DNA from 2 places in the Paenibacillus sp. J22R3 genome. Region 1 is predicted to be linked to the other one. Evidence: a T-box and tRNA genes for the amino acid it is inferred to sense, from the RefSeq annotation. Region 1 holds a T-box; the other holds one or more tRNA genes.
The links. The T-box of region 1 lies ahead of gltX (glutamate--tRNA ligase). A T-box ahead of a tRNA ligase gene usually reads a tRNA of that ligase, here a tRNA-Glu.
Positions count from the first base shown of each region.

Region 2: it has a tRNA-Glu gene. The T-box ahead of gltX (glutamate--tRNA ligase) is inferred to sense a tRNA for this amino acid. The anticodon was not compared.

Region 1 covers NZ_JBWDNS010000001.1:626,947-635,072, forward strand. Annotated here, with positions in the region: gene AC0YN4_RS02835 (MFS transporter) at 1-182, shown strand, start outside; gene AC0YN4_RS02840 (hypothetical protein) at 679-1,227, shown strand; gene AC0YN4_RS02845 (LLM class flavin-dependent oxidoreductase) at 1,468-2,523, shown strand; gene AC0YN4_RS02850 (alpha/beta hydrolase) at 2,580-3,233, shown strand; gene AC0YN4_RS02855 (hypothetical protein) at 3,296-4,693, opposite strand; T-box leader at 4,876-5,110, shown strand; gene gltX (glutamate--tRNA ligase) at 5,170-6,837, shown strand; gene AC0YN4_RS02865 (DUF6199 family natural product biosynthesis protein) at 6,834-7,220, shown strand; gene AC0YN4_RS02870 (class I SAM-dependent DNA methyltransferase) at 7,442-8,126, shown strand, end outside.
Region 2 covers NZ_JBWDNS010000003.1:320,534-328,659, forward strand. Annotated here, with positions in the region: gene AC0YN4_RS16225 (GH36-type glycosyl hydrolase domain-containing protein) at 1-1,089, opposite strand, end outside; gene AC0YN4_RS16230 (HAD family hydrolase) at 1,250-1,903, opposite strand; tRNA gene AC0YN4_RS16235 (tRNA-Leu) at 2,028-2,109, opposite strand; tRNA gene AC0YN4_RS16240 (tRNA-Lys) at 2,149-2,221, opposite strand; tRNA gene AC0YN4_RS16245 (tRNA-Glu) at 2,227-2,301, opposite strand; gene AC0YN4_RS16250 (LLM class flavin-dependent oxidoreductase) at 2,571-3,617, shown strand; gene AC0YN4_RS16255 (DUF952 domain-containing protein) at 3,671-4,018, opposite strand; tRNA gene AC0YN4_RS16260 (tRNA-Leu) at 4,091-4,172, opposite strand; tRNA gene AC0YN4_RS16265 (tRNA-Glu) at 4,209-4,283, opposite strand; tRNA gene AC0YN4_RS16270 (tRNA-Ser) at 4,364-4,454, opposite strand; tRNA gene AC0YN4_RS16275 (tRNA-Asn) at 4,463-4,538, opposite strand; gene AC0YN4_RS16280 (SprT family protein) at 4,567-5,046, opposite strand; gene AC0YN4_RS16285 (hydrolase/acyltransferase) at 5,173-5,526, shown strand; gene cmpA (cortex morphogenetic protein CmpA) at 5,650-5,784, shown strand; gene AC0YN4_RS16295 (Tex family protein) at 5,886-8,126, opposite strand, start outside.

The DNA.
Region 1 (8,126 bases):
TCGGCACATCAGCCGTTCGCTTTAATCCGATACCTCAAAATAGCGCAACATTCGTATACAGCAATATTTTCTTGGTACTGGCAGTTCTGATCGTTGTGATGGCTGCACTTTATTATGTGCAATTTGGGCGTGCAGCTGGCAAGAGCAAGGACAATAAGTTGGATAGCACAACACTTGCTTAGTATTTAGTTAGTGTGTGGTGCGCGACCAGTCTATCGCATACGGACAAACCTTCCAAACCATCATCTTTTGTCATTCCTACAGGTAAAATCGTTCTTTACCTACTTGTAACTGTTTCGTTACCGTTCTGTCATTCCTTTCGAGGCTGATCTGGGTAATATGAGGTTGTAAGCCAACCGTCGCTTATCTCCAATAAAATAAGAGGTGAAAATCTATGTCTTGATCAAATCGAAACACTCGTATAAATTAGCCGCAAAGCTCTTCGCAGGCAAAACGCCGACCTCCGCGATTCGTTACAAATGGGGCAAACCGGATGTAGGCGATGACACTTTGAGTACAAGTATCCAAAAAATATATTATTACGTACCCATGTTTAAACCTATGACGACACCGAGACCTTATAAGATTTACAAAGTCGTGAGCGTTTTCGTCTTACATACTGCTCACGGTAGTGAATTTAGTTCACAATAAACGAAAGATTTTGAGGAGGAAATGAACATGAAAAAGAAAAACAAGGTAGCCGCAGCACTGCTGGTGGCTGTTGTCGCAGTATCCGTACCGGCTATAGTGTCCGCAAACAGAGCGAATCATGCAGAGCAGGCAGCACCGGTCGTATCACAGGTAAAACCTGTCGTTGCACAAACGAATCAAGTTGAACAAACCGTCTATGAGAATACCCAATACGGATTCCGTTTCACGCTGCCGGACAGTTGGAAAGGATACACGATCGTAACGGACAATTGGAAAGGTCATGATGCATCAGACGGTAAGGTCGTAGCAAGCGGCGCATCCATAGCCATCCGCCATCCTGAATGGACAGCTGACAAGCCTAGACAGGACATCCCTATTTATGTCTTTACGATCGATCAATGGAACGAGCTTCAGCAGGAGAAATTGTTCATCGGCGCAGCGCCTATGGGACCAAGCGAACTAACTCGCAATGACAAATACGTGTTCGCACTCCCAGCGCGATATAACTTTGCCTACCTTGATGGCTACCAAGAAGTGGAAGACATCTTGAAGGGCAATCCCATTCAACCGATGTAATCACTTTATTGGAGCAGTTGTCGGAAGACAAGAACATTGTCCGAATGAAGTCCACGTTAAACGTGGGCTTTTTTTGTTAGCTCATTTATTGTGTGGAATTTTGAACAGATCGTCTGGAACGATGTGGATGCGAAGGAAGATATGATCGTTGACAGTTTATATCATATAATTATATTATCTATTTATAGGATAAATAAAATTAGAGTACTATAGATGTAATAGGAGGCAATATAAATGAAAATTGAAATCGGCATGGATACGTTTGTAGAAACAACACCGGATGTTCGTACAGGGAAGACTATAACGCACGCGGAACGGTTGCGTGAGGTCGTGGAAGAAATCGTCTTGGCCGATAAGGTCGGGCTGGACATATTCGGAGTTGGCGAACATCATCGAAAGGAATTCGGAGATTCGGCTTCCGCCATCATACTGGCGGCAGGCGCTTCCAAGACGGAGAACATCCGCCTGACCAGTTCGGTTACGGTGCTCTCCGCCGCTGATCCCGTGCGTGTATTTCAGGAGTTTGCTACGATAGACGGCATATCCAATGGTCGTGCGGAAATTATCGTAGGAAGAGGGTCCATGGTCGATGCTTTTCCTTTATTCGGCTTTGATTTGAACGATTATGAGACCCTATTCGAAGAGAAGCTCGAGCTCTTATTGAAAATTAGAGAATCGGAGAAGGTGACTTGGAGAGGAGGGCATCGGCCAGCGTTCAAAGATCTCGGTATTTATCCACGACCTGTACAGGATCAACTGCCCATCTGGATCGGCAGCGGGGGCAATCCGGAATCGGCCATACGCGCGGGTACGCTAGGATTGCCGCTCGTGCTTGCGATTATTGGCGGCAGTCCACTGCGATTCGCACCGATTGTGCAGCTCTATAAGAAGGCAGCAGCTCAAGCCGGACATGACGCATCCAAGCTTCCCGTAGCGGTACATTCCCTCGGCTTCGTAGCTGAGAACACACAGCTCGCGGTAGACCGATATTTCCCGCCGACTCAAGCATCGTTCAATCTATTTGGCAAAGAGCGCCGTTGGGGCGATTACACCCGCTCGCAATTCGACGCTGAACGAACGTTGGAAGGCGGTCTCTACGTAGGCGATCCCGAAACCGTAGCCAACAAAATCATCTACATGCATAAGAAATTAGGCTTCTCGCGTTTTATGCTGCACATGCCTGTAGGCACGATGCCGCACGATGAAGTGATGCGGGCAATTGAACTGCTTGGAACTGAAGTAGCGCCGCGAGTCCGTGAAGAAATCGCAAGATGGGAAGCTGAACAGACAGGATAGTTCAAGTACTTCGCGAATTGATAGTTAGAGATATCAATGAGAGGAGGCTAGCGGCAATGTCACTCATCGCAGGAAAATTCGTCACCGAGACGTTCGAGTACGACGGTGGTCGGCAAGTTACGGTGTATGTCCCTCCGGACCCTCCTCAGGCATTCGTTTTTGCCGGTGACGGTCAGTTGATCTCGCAGTGGGGCGGAATTCTCGAGGAGTCCGTCGCTCCGTCCACGATGATTATCGGCGTGCACCGACTGACCGATGAGACGCTGCGGCTCCATGAATATTCTCCGGGCTTTAGCCCGGAACGATTCTCAGCTCACGAGAAGTTCTTCGTCGAGGATGTCTACCGATGGGTCAAGTCACGTTTCGGAGTCACGCTAACCACCGAAAGCACCGCGGTGTTCGGTGTATCTGCAGGCGGTGAGCTATCGCTCGCCATCGGTCTTCGGCATCCCGAGATTTTCGGTGCGATATTCTGCGCCTCGCCGGGCGGGGGTTACCAACCACCTGACGTAATGCCGGGTTCGATTCCTCGTGTGTACCTTGTCGCCGGCACGCTAGAGCAGTTTTTCCTTAATAATGCGACAAGGTGGGCGGCTGCTCTGCGCGTGGCCGGTGCAGACGTGGAAATGAGAGAGCGGATCGCGTCACATGACGATGTGATGTGGCGAGAAGAGTTCCCATTGATGGTGGCGTGGGCGTTTGGACGATAAACGAAGAACAGGCCACCGATGATTAATCGGTGGCCTGTCGATTTCGACGACATTCTGGACTATTAGAGTGGTTCGCCATTCAAATAATTGTAGAACGGAATATCGGTCCAGAAATTGTAACTTTGAACGTCGACAGATGGATCTACGTGCTTGAATCCGTCGACGATGGCCTTGGACTGCTCCTTCAGTGAGAAGGACTGCGCGTAATACCGGCCAAGCTGAATTTTATTATTCGTGATTTCCTTATAGTCGGCCAATGGCGTCAGCGAGTAGTACAGCGGCTGCCACCATGAGCTTACAAGAAGTCCAAGTTGATTTTCTTCGTTTTTCTTAGCATAGGCGCTGATGATTGCGTTAAAGCGCTTCTTGTCGGCGGCATTCTCGAATTCAAAGGCGATATCGTATTCCTTTGCGTATTCGATGTAATTGCCGTTCGAAATTTTACGAACTTCGTATTGGTCAGAAACGCCGGGCTCGCCCCATTCTTTCAGATAGACGAAGGCTGAGGTTTTCGGTTCGAATTGTACCTTGGCTTCGATGCCCTCGCTTCGCAGCAACCCGATCAACTGGAGAGCGTGTTGGAGATCAGAGTGGCCATAGATCAACGTCAAAGATTCGATGAAATTGGACTCGTAATGGCTGTCTTTCAGGTTGTAGCCCGTAACCAATCCCTGCTCCAGCGCAACATCGACGATTTTCTGCAGCTGGTCGTCTTTAATGATGACCGATCCATTATACGCATCCGAAAGCTTGGTATAGATGTCAGCGTCGCCTACATAGCCAAGGTAATGCTTATATTGTCCCTTGAAGACGAGCGTCTTGCCAATCAGCAGGTTCGCCAAGTCCGAAGTGACAGGTGCGTTAGGAGCGAGCTGGTTGAAATAGGAGGCAGGCAACAGGCCCGTATCGATTGCCGCGGCTAGTTCCTGCTTCGTTTGCTTGTTGAGTGAGGACAACTTGATCGGAAGCTTAGCAATCACTTTCTCCGCTTTCGCTTCGGAATACGTGTATGCTAGTTCCTTAAACCCGGCCAAGCGAAGCGCGAGCTGCACGGCGTTGACGGCTTTAAGTGGCGCAGATGCATTCGTAATATCCGACGACAGCAGCCCGTTCTGATACAGCGCCGCGGCAGCATTGTAGTAAGGACTCGATGTGTTCAAGTCATTAAAGGTCACTGGCTTGTCCGCAGGGGATAGCTGCAGCAAACGGACCACATCGGCGAAGAACTCGCCGCGACTCACGTTCTCGGAGAGCGTTAGACTGAATTTGTCCTTCAGGAATGCAGCGTATTCCGCGGAAGAAATCTCTTTCGCCGAGACCGAATCGATTGTGATGGCTGTAGTGGAATTCACAGTCGCTACAGGGGATGCGAAGGCGGGAGACTGGGCGTATGCCAGCAAAGTGGCTGATAGAGCAGCTGTTAGGAGAACCCTGTTGCGTACGGAAGTTCGAATGGACATGAGAAAAGACCTCCTAGTGAATTAATTCATATTAAATAGGTATGATTAGTAGAAAATACTATCATTCCGGTTTTTTCCTGTCAATACTGTTCAGCTTAGTATCCGCCCTTTTTCGATCCGCTGGAATCCCTTGACGCTGTATAATCCCTTGTGATACCGTTAATGATAATTATTGGATATTCATACGAGCGATGAAAAGGATGAGTAGGCAAGCACTCGAATCGCAGAGAGCCCGGAGCGGTGGAAACGGGCATTCGAACTTGGCGAAAGAAGCCTTGGAGCATCGGGCCGAAAGAGGGAGTAGGTCCGGCGGGTCTTCCCGTTACAGAAGAGAAGCCGCTAAAGCGCGGTTTCGTTGAGAGGGGCGATTGCCCCAATTAAGGTGGTACCACGGAAGCTGAGCCTTTCGTCCTTTAACCGAGGACGGAAGGCTTTTTTGATTGCTTACAAGCCCATAGGGAAGGAATGAATCTACGATGAATCAAGCTGAGTTGGCAGATCGTTTGTTTCCGGGAGTGACGCGGCTCCCCCAAGAAGTTCTGGACAGCTATCCCAAAAGAGATTTGCCGGAGGGCGCTCAAGTGACTCGGTTCGCTCCTAGCCCGACGGGCTTTATGACGATCGGGGGACTCTACGCAACGCAAATCTCCGAACGGATGGCGCATCAAAGCGGCGGCGTCTTCTACTTGCGGATCGAAGATACCGACAAGAAGCGAGAAGTCGAAGGCAGCATGGAAGACATCATTCGGTCTCTCGGCTACTGCGGCATTTACACGGATGAAGGGCCGACTGTTTCCGGTGAAGAAGTCGGCATCTACGGACCTTACAGGCAAAGTGAGCGAGTAAGCCTCTATCATGTTTTTATCAAGGATTTGATTCGCAGAGGACTTGCTTACCCCTGCTTCTGCGATGCGGATGAAGTTCAGGCGATTCGTGACAAGCAGCAAGCAGCTCATTTGACTCCGGGCTACTACGGAGAATGGGCTGTTCACCGAAATTGGACGCCTGAGCAAGCTCTGTTGAAGCTCGAGAAGGGCAGGCCGTTCGTCATTCGGTTGAAGTCGCCCGGTTTGCCGGGGAGTAGAATCAAGTATGACGACTTGATCAAAGGTGAAATTGAAATGCCGGAAAACGATCAGGACATCGTCATCATGAAATCAGACGGCATACCAACTTATCATTTTGCGCATGCGGTGGACGATACTCTGATGGGCACGACTCACGTCATTCGTGGCGACGATTGGCTGGCTTCCGTACCCGTGCATATTCAGCTGTTCGAGATTTTGGGCTTCCGCAGGCCGGAATACGGCCATCTGGCTCCGATCATGAAAATGGACGGCGCCTCGAAGCGTAAGTTCAGCAAGCGGAAGGACCGGGACGCGACCGCGATCTTTTACCAGACGGAAGGGTATCCGAGCAAAGCCATCGCCGAGTATTTCATGACGCTTATCAATTCGAACTACGAGGAGTGGCGGATGAGCCATCCGGAAGCTCCGTATACGGATTTTGCGATCGACGTGAACAAAATGAACGTCAGTGGTGCGCTGTTCGATATGAACAAGCTTAACGATATAAGCAAGGACGTCATTTCACGGTACAGCGCGGACGAAGTCTATGCGCAAGCATCGGAATGGGCTGCTTCGTTCGATGAGGAGCTGGCTGCGACACTGAGTGCCAATCGCGACTATGCATTCGCTATCTTCAATATCGGACGAGTGGCGGAGAAGCCGCGCAAGGACATTTCAAAGTGGTCCGAAGTGAACGACCTGTACGCTTACTTCTACGACGAGTTCTACAACCGTTCGGTCGAAGCTGGCTTCGAGGCACTGCCGGCGGATGTATCGCTAGAGCTGGCGCAGCAGATCATTCGCGAATACGAGCAATCGCTTGATCTGGGAGACGACCGGGATGCTTGGTTCGGCAAAGTGAAGGCGATCGGCGAGCAGCTTGGCTTCGCCAAGGATGCCAAGACATATAAGAAAAATCCGGAGGCATATCCGGGACATGTCGGCGACGTCGCGATGGTCGTACGTGTTGCCCTGTCGGGCCGGACGATGACGCCGGATCTGTACGACATGATGCACGTCATGGGGGAAAGCCGGGTACGGGATCGCCTGAAGCAGTTCTCCGGAGCTACCGGGTGAGCGTCGAGGATAATAACGGCTTTCTCTTGAGCTACGATGACAAAGGCAATATCGTCATGGTTATACAGGCGTTCGCAAACGGCGAGCGGATCAAGCAGGAAGGGGAAGAAGATTTTCCGCCGTCGGCGCTCGTAAGCGCGGCTTACCCCGATTACCATGTCAAACGAGGCATGCCAGGGTTTCTGTTTCTTGCCCTCGGCCTGTTGATCTTTGGCTGGTGCAGCTTCCGGTACCAAGCCTTCCAGGATTTAATGTTCCGTCTATCTCCGCAGCGGCTCATGTACGAGAACCCCGAGCCGAGCGACTTCTATTATTTCACGAGCAAGGTCGGCGGCATTGTCGTGATGATCGGTTCGATTATCGTAGCTATCAAAGCGTACTAGGCGCATGCGGATTGCGTCTATAACAGGCAAGACGAGTAGCGTCAGTACAGAATGACTACAATCATTTATTACCTGACATCAACTATTGGAAGAATCAGGAAATCGTGTTATTGTAAAATCATTCCTATGAGAGCGGGTGATCGATGTGACTACATCAACCCTATACTGGCAGTTCTGTTGTGGCTAATGATTTCACCTACTATCAGGGAGGTCATCAAAATATGCAACGACCCCAAATATGGCACTATGGCCTTGTCGCACAATCGTGGGCGAATGCCACGGAAGCAGGTCCGGAAGGGGAGTACTACAAGAAGCTGATCGAGACGTCCGGACTACCGGCGCTTGATCTGGGCTGCGGCAGTGGACGCTTATTGCTCCTCTTTTTGCAGGATGGTCTGGATGTGGATGGCTGCGACTACTCTGAGGATATGCTCGCAGTCTGTCAGGAGCGAGCAGCAAAGCAAGGCCTTTCACCCCGGCTCTATGCGCAGGCCATGCACGAATTGGATTTGCCGCAGCGTTATAGGACGATATTTGCTTGCGGGGTGATTGGTCTTGGTGGACAGCATCGTCTGACTATGCAGGCCATGCAGCGCTGCCATGAGCATCTACGTTCAGGCGGCACATTCGCTTTCAACTATACGGTGCGATGGAACGATCCGCCCGCTTGGCTGGCGAGGTTGCCTGAGTACAGGCATGCTGAACCCAAGGGATGGCCCGCATCCAGTGAACGCCAACTTCTGGCCGACGGAACGGAGCTGGAAATGGCTGCCCGGTCACTCGATACAGATCCTTTGGAGAACGTCGCCACCCGACAGATGCGACTCCGGCTGTGGCGCGATGGTGTCCTTATTAAGGAGGAAGTTCAAACGCAGAGGTTGGATGACTATACGAAGAACGAGTTGG
Region 2 (8,126 bases), on a different contig from region 1:
CATCCGATCGTTATTGCCTGTCATCATAATATGGCCATGCGGACGTTCTACGCGAAGCTCTTTGTCCTTAAGGACAACATGCTCGTGCGTAGGCGTAAAGAAGGACAACAATGTCTCTCCATCCCACTCTTCCTGTTGACGCGATGGGTAACGCTGCTCAATCTCGGCTTCGGTCAGTGATGCTGACTGAAGCGGCTGTCCGACAGTCGAATGAAGCGAAACCTTCTCTACCTCTTGAACAGCGTCCAGCGGCGACTGTGAATCTGCCCATGCCCAAGCTTCCGCAATCTCATCACCAAATTCAAGCGCAGCAACTGCATCGGCATGATTGTCCTCATATAGGCCATAGAATACGACGCGTGCTGAGCCATCCAGTTGTATCCGTTCCGATTGCAGTGCCGCATAAGCAAACTCATATTGGTAGACCTGGTTCGCTAATGATGCCTGCATAAGGCCTGCTGCCTCATTGGTTTCTTTGTACGACAATCCGAACAGCTGGAATCCATCTGTGGAGTAGCCGATTGCGCCTGTCAGCGCCCCCTGCTGCAAATACGGGAATTTCCCTTGCTGGGGTTGGTTCTGTCTGGAGCAAATGACGAAGCCTTTGCTCGTGTCTTCAAATACCGAATGACCGATATACTGCGATACATAAGCTTCATTAGATCGAACAGCGCCTCGATTGGCAATGCCGATATCTTGTCCATATACAACATCCGCTTGAATGCCGTCACCGGTTAAGGCAATATCCCAGAACCAGATGCCGCGATCCGATAACCGGAAAATGACCTTGTAGGAAACGCCCTTCGCAGAGCCCTCCCACACGGCAGCATGCTCGGAATACGCAAAGCGGCTTTGAGATTGGACGCCTAACAGCGGAAGAACTTCCGCAATCGTCCCATCTTCGGCGAATAGTCTTAGATACACATTGTTAAACGATCCGTCGATGGCATTGGAGAGTACTTGATTGATCAGTACATCCCCGTGAGAGGCCTGATACAAGTCTCCGCTGTTCAAAAAAGTAAACTGCAGGCCTCCCCCGCTTAATGAGATTCTGGAAAGGGATTTGCTCGTTTCGACTGAGTTGTTCACGTTAGTCCACTCTCATTTCCATTTTATTCGTTTGTTTTGGTGAAACGTATCACCAATTCTATAATACCATGTTCGGCACCATTCTCGCATGATGGAATTTACAAAAAAAGGGGAAGTGACGACGAAAAGTCACTTCCCCTTTGCCTGTTCTATTCGTTCTTCATTTATCCTCGTTCTCAAGCAGCTCATAAAATTGTGCCACACGATTAAACACGCCATCCGGTAATATATCATAAACCGAGCTTTGATACGTAGATAACCAACGTACGCCATACGTACGAAGCCCGGCTGCCTTACCGGCGAGAATGTCTGCATTACTATCCCCGACAAATATGGCACTCGATTTATCTACAGCCAATATGTGCAGCGCTTTATGTATACCCTCAGGGTCCGGTTTCGGTTTGTTGACGTCATCGCCTGTAATCGTGACATCAAAAAGTCGTTGTAATTGTAACGACTCGGATGAAATTTCAAACGCACGTCTGCTTTTCCCGGTGATGACGCCGATTTTCACACCTTGCTCCTTCAGAAAATGAAGTAAATCTACCAGTTCCTGTTCATTAGGAAAGTTATGATCATGACCCTTCTCATATAACGTGTAATAATCCTCAATAGCCTGTAAGACTGAAGCTTTATTTGTGAAGTTCTCACCTATAATGCCTTCCTCTGTCGGACCGAACATGGTAACAAGCTCATCGTTTGTAACCTCTCGATGATCATGCTGTTTAAACACGGTTCTAAAGGCACTAAACGATAATGGCAATGTGTCGGCGAGCGTTCCATCAAAATCAAATAAGACCGCTTGAATGGACATAACGAGAACTCCTCCTTGTTAGATAAAGGGAATCCTATCCATCATATCAGATTCAGATGATGCCTAAACGGCAAAAAACCTGAAGTCCCTTATGAATCAAGGAATTTCAGGTTTTTCTGAGGTATGCGGTCGGAGGGATTTGAACCCTCACGCCTTGTGAGCGCCACCCCCTCAAGATGGTGTGTCTGCCGTTCCACCACGACCGCGAAGTGATATGTGATTATCCATATCGAATGAGGTAAAAGTGAGCCATGTAGGACTCGAACCTACGACACCCTGATTAAAAGTCAGGTGCTCTACCAACTGAGCTAATGGCTCATAAATGGTGACCCGTAGGGGACTCGAACCCCTGTTACCTCCGTGAAAGGGAGGTGTCTTAACCACTTGACCAACGGGCCTAATCTTCATCGTTTTTCGACAAGCTTTTCAAACGACAAGTGTTATTATATCTAAACCATAAAGCAATAGCAAGCATTTTTTTCAATTCATTTCACAACTTATATTTTACATTTATACCCATAATAATACAGCGCTTCGCACATCGATACGTTCCCCTAAAAACCTACTAACTATTCCATATTAGCTTGTTTTTCTTCCGCAGATCTGAGTACACTAGTAGTAATAAAGGAGGAGAAACAAATTGACCACCACTAGCACTACTGCGAATATGGAAATCGGAATTAGCACTTTCTTAGAAGCAACCAATGATCTTACAACCGGTAAAGCCGTTAACCATGCGGAGAGATTGCGGCATGCGGTTGAAGAAATCGTTCTCGCCGATCAGGTAGGACTTGATGTCTATGGAGTCGGGGAGCATCATCGCTCGGATTATGCCGGCTCCGCGCCAGCTATTGTACTTGCTGCTGCAGCTGCTATGACGAAACGCATTCGACTCACAAGCGCGGTGACCGTTCTGTCCTCTGATGATCCGGTCCGTGTCTATCAATCCTTCTCAACCCTAGACGGCATTTCGAACGGGCGTGCGGAAATTATGGCCGGCCGTGGTTCGTTTATAGAGTCCTTCCCGCTCTTCGGTTATGATCTACACGATTATGATGAATTGTTTGAAGAGAAGCTGGAGCTGCTGCTCGCAATTCGCGACTCAGAGAAAGTAAGCTGGCGCGGCGGCCATCGGCCGGCCTTCCAAAATCTCGGCGTCTATCCACGCTCGGTCCAGCAACCGCTGCCGGTATGGATTGCGAGCGGCGGAAATCCGGAATCCGCGGTCAGAGCCGGTATGCTCGGACTGCCAATTGCGTTTGCGATTATCGGCGGCATGCCTGAGAGCTTCGCTCCATTAGTCAAACTCTACAAAGAAGCAGCAGCTCGCGCGGGTCATGATCCGGCAACCTTGCAAATCGCGACACATTCGCATGGCTTCGTCAGCGATACAACGGAACAAGCTGCTGATGCCTTCTTCCTCCCCACCCAAGCCCAAATGAACGTCATTGGGCGCGAGCGTGGTTGGACCCAGCCTTACAGCCGCGCCACTTTCGATGCAGCTCGCAGCCTGCGCGGCGCTCTCTATGTAGGCGATCCCGAATATGTCGCAGAGAAAATCATTCTACTGCGCAAGAACTTAGGCGTGACGCGTTTCTTCCTTCATGTGAACGTCGGCACAATGCCTCATCATGAAACACTTCGCGCTATTGAGCTGCTTGGCACCAAGGTAGCGCCAATCGTGCGCAAGGAACTTGCTCGACTGGAAGGATAAAAGAAGAGCGTGCCTCTTCTCGCAAGTGACTTCTGCGAGAATGAGCACGCTCTTTATTCTTCCATGATGCGATAAGGTTCTAATACGACCTCGCCATCTGCAATAGAATGCACATGGGATATAGTCGTGACGGCATCCAGATTCAAAGCTCCATACAGATGCGGGAATAGTTGGTTCATTTCATACAAGTCTTCACATATAAGCTCGGCTTCAGCTGCCGTTTCATCAATCTCAAGTAGAAGTAAATCATCAATATCTTGAAACAACATATTGGCCAGCAGATTAATTTGTTCCCGTGTGCAGCAGTGAATGAAGCCGTCAGATGCGATAGTCTCCGGTTCATATTTATTTAGTTCTCTAGCTGCAATCCATTCCTGCTTTTGTATAAAATGATAAATCATCTCGTACTCTCCTTCATATCATTATCTAAACAGAAGAAAAACCCTTGAATAATCAAGGGTTCATCTAGGGAATGCGGTCGGAGGGATTTGAACCCTCACGCCTTGTGAGCGCCACCCCCTCAAGATGGTGTGTCTGCCGTTCCACCACGACCGCGAAGTGATATGTAATTGTCCATATCGAGAATGAAGATGGTGACCCGTAGGGGACTCGAACCCCTGTTACCTCCGTGAAAGGGAGGTGTCTTAACCACTTGACCAACGGGCCTTTTGTTGCAGCTCCCTCTCGCTGCTAACGAGATCGGAGAATTGAATGTCCACTAAATAAGTGCGTTCATTCATAGGAAATGGCGGAGAGAGAGGGATTCGAACCCTCGCACCGCTTGCGCAGTCTAACCCCTTAGCAGAGGGTCCCCTTGAGCCACTTGGGTATCTCCCCAAAAGAAATGGCTCCCCGAACAGGACTCGAACCTGTGACAACTCGATTAACAGTCGAGTGCTCTACCAACTGAGCTATCAGGGAATAGTAATGAGTGACAAGAAATAATGTATCATGTCTGAGAATCGAAGTCAAGCCTATAAAGCAACAAAATCCCCCGGCATTTTCCGCATGCATAGCGGCGCGGATCGGTCTTTCTTTTGCGCAAATACTCGGTCCCGCAGCTGCGACAAACAAGCTTAAATCGATAGGGTTCCTGCTTGCGTTTTACCCCTTCAGGCAGAGATTTGCAGAATCGCGTCCCGCCTACTTTGGCGAGCAGCTGCTTGAAATCCGCATCCCGGTGCTGGTATCCCCGCTTCAATATATGCAAATGATAATGGCATAGCTCATGCTTGATGATTTTCTCGGTTTCCTCTTCCCCATAATTGGCCAGTTGATGAGGGCTGATCTCGATATTGTGCGACTTCGTAAAATAGCGCCCTCCCGTAGACTTCAATCTTCCGTTGAAGGTTGCCTGGTGCCTGAAAGGAATTCCGAAATCGTGCAGAGAAACCCGTTCGACCCATTCTTGTAGCTGATTATCCTGCATTTGATGTACTCCCTTGAATTTGTAACCTCAATATACTTGAATTTTAAAGGATGAATACGCTACACTGTCAAGTAGTAAAGATCAATATCAGCTATGATGATTGGTTTATAGAGGGGAGAAGCTATCATGCCAGAAATGCGTTATATCATAATGAAAAACGGACAAGATGTTTCGTTCGTAGAAATGCCTGCCTCACATGCGTATCAATTAAGCGCGCTTAATTTGCGCCTGCATAAAGAAATCGACAAGCTGACCGCTTCCGAAGTGCCGGTACTGCCGTACGCGATTGCAGAATGCGCTGATGCAGAGCTTCATGACAAATCCATCGTCATCCATTCCGGGCTTGATTACATGAATCAGCTGGAGAAAGACTTCTCGTCCGTTGAAGAGAAATCCTATCCGCTGATCTCGCTGCTCACTGAAATTCGCGCTTTGCAGGCACAATTAGAGCAGTGGTACGAGGAAGAACTCGACATTTAAGCTTCCGCTTCGCCTGTTTTTGCAAAATCTTGAACATTCGCGCTAGTTGGACCTGCACGGACATTCGCCCACTTCCATACACTTATTAGTACAACAAGTGATGTCTGGAAGGAGGGCGAAGCTATGCCGCAATGGCTGTGCAATCAACTGATGCGCGCTTTTCTGAAGAAAGACCACAGGCAAATTCGTCTATTGAACGATTGCTGGTATTTCTACCGTACGAGTCAACGGCCTGATGAAGATTCTGCAAGCTTGTAAGCGATTTGTAGAAAAAGGGTGCTATCTCTTTGCAGTGACGCTTGTGTCGTGACTGCTCGAAGATAACACCCTTTTTGCCGTACCGTGAAGTGGAGTGCTGATTAATCCGGTTTGCGCATCGTCAGACTGACTCTGCCCTTCTTAAGATCGACGCTAAGCACCCAGACCGTAACGGTATCCCCGACGGAGACAACATCCATGGGATGTTTCACGAATTTGTTGCTCAGCTGCGAAATATGGACGAGCCCGTCATTCTTAATGCCGATATCAACGAACGCACCGAAATCGATAACATTGCGGACCGTACCGTGAAGCTCCATACCCGGCGCCAGATCCTCAATGCTAAGCACATCCGTATGGAAAATCGGAGCAGGAAGCTCTTCACGCGGATCTCTGCCCGGGCGCAGCAAGCTGTCCACGATATCTCTCAGCGTCGGAACGCCAACGCCAAGTGTTAGAGCGACTTCTTCCGTGTTAATCGCGGAGATGGCCGCTTTAAACGTCTCTGTTCCTAACTGATTCAGCTTCAAGCCTATCGTTGTACAAAGCTTATCGACGACGGCATACGATTCCGGATGAATCGGCGTACGATCAAGCGGGTTGGGGCTCTCCGGAATTCGAATAAAGCCGATACACTGCTCGTAGGTTTTGGCCCCGAGTCTTGGCACGCTCTGCAGTGTCTTGCGATCGCTGAACTTACCTTTCTCTTCGCGGTACTTCACGATGTTCTTCGCCGTTGTCGCATTGATCCCAGCTACGTAGGATAGCAGCGATGGAGATGCCGTATTCACATCAACGCCGACGTGGTTAACCGCAGACTCCACGACGCCGCCAAGCGTCTCTTCCAACCGCTTCTGGCTGACATCATGCTGGTACTGGCCAACACCGATCGCTTTGGGCTCGATCTTCACAAGCTCAGCCAGCGGATCCTGCAAACGACGCGCAATCGAAACCGCGCTACGCTCGGCAACATCCAGCTTCGGGAATTCCTCTGCAGCTAGCTTGGACGCCGAGTAGACACTCGCTCCTGCTTCATTGACGATAATATATTTAAGTGCATCTGCTCCGGGGAGCTTCGCTTTCTTGCGTTTGCCTATGAGCTCCGCAATGAATTGCTCCGTTTCCCGTGAAGCCGTACCATTGCCGATTACAATTAGCTCGACATTATATTGGTCGATTAGCCCGCCAATAAGCTTCTCAGCCTCGACTACTTTATTGTGAGGCGCCGTCGGATAGGATACCGCGACTTCAAGCAGCTTGCCCGTTTCATCAATGACAGCGAGCTTACAGCCTGTCCGGAAGGCCGGGTCAACGCCAAGCACGACATTGCCGCGAACCGGCGGTTGAAGCAGCAGATTGCGTAGGTTTGTCGAGAAGATGCTGATGGCATGCTCTTCCGCTTTCTCCGTCAATTCGCCGCGCACTTCACGCTCGATGGAAGGAGCGATTAATCGCTTATAGGCATCCTCTATCGTTTGCAGCAGGATCGTACGGATAGATGGCGCTGTCTGCGGACGAATCGTTTGGCGATCGATATAGTCATGAATTTTATCCGACTGTAGATCTAAGGTAACCCGAAGCACTTCTTCACGTTCTGCGCGGTTGATGGCAAGCGTACGATGCGGCGGCAGCTTCTTCAGCGGCTCTTGATACGCATAATACATCTCGTACACCGTCTCCTGCTTGGCATCCTTTGCTTCGGTGCGCATGATACCTTGATCGAACGTATAACGGCGCACCCATGTGCGAATCTTCGCATCATCAGCAAACTGCTCGGCAATGATGTCCATTGCGCCTTGAAGCGCGTCTTCGGCTGTTGGAACGCCTTTTCCTTCGTCTATGTAACGTGCAGCCTCGCGTGCAGGATCCGCTTGACGCGGCTGTGACAGCAGCCACTGCGCCAGCGGCTCCAAGCCGCGCTCCTTCGCTACGCTCGCACGGGTTTTTCTCTTCTGGCGGTAGGGGCGGTACAGATCTTCGATCTCCTGCAGCTTCACTGAAGCAATAATGGAGCCCCGAAGCTCTTCCGTCAGCTTGCCCTGCTCCTCGATCAGTCGAATGACTTCACGCTTGCGGCTCTCCAGGTTACGCATGTATTGAAGCTTCTCTTCGATGCCACGCAGCTCATTCTCATCCAGCTCGCCTGTCATTTCCTTGCGATATCTCGCAATAAATGGAATCGTATTGCCCTCATCAAGCAGCGATACCGCTGATTTCACCTTACCAAGCGGCAAGTTCAGCTCCGCGGAGACACGTTTGACGATACGCTCCTGTTCGGCTGCTTTCTCTTCAGGGGACAAATCAATCTTACCAGTGGTGCCTCCCTCAAGTTCTTCATCCTT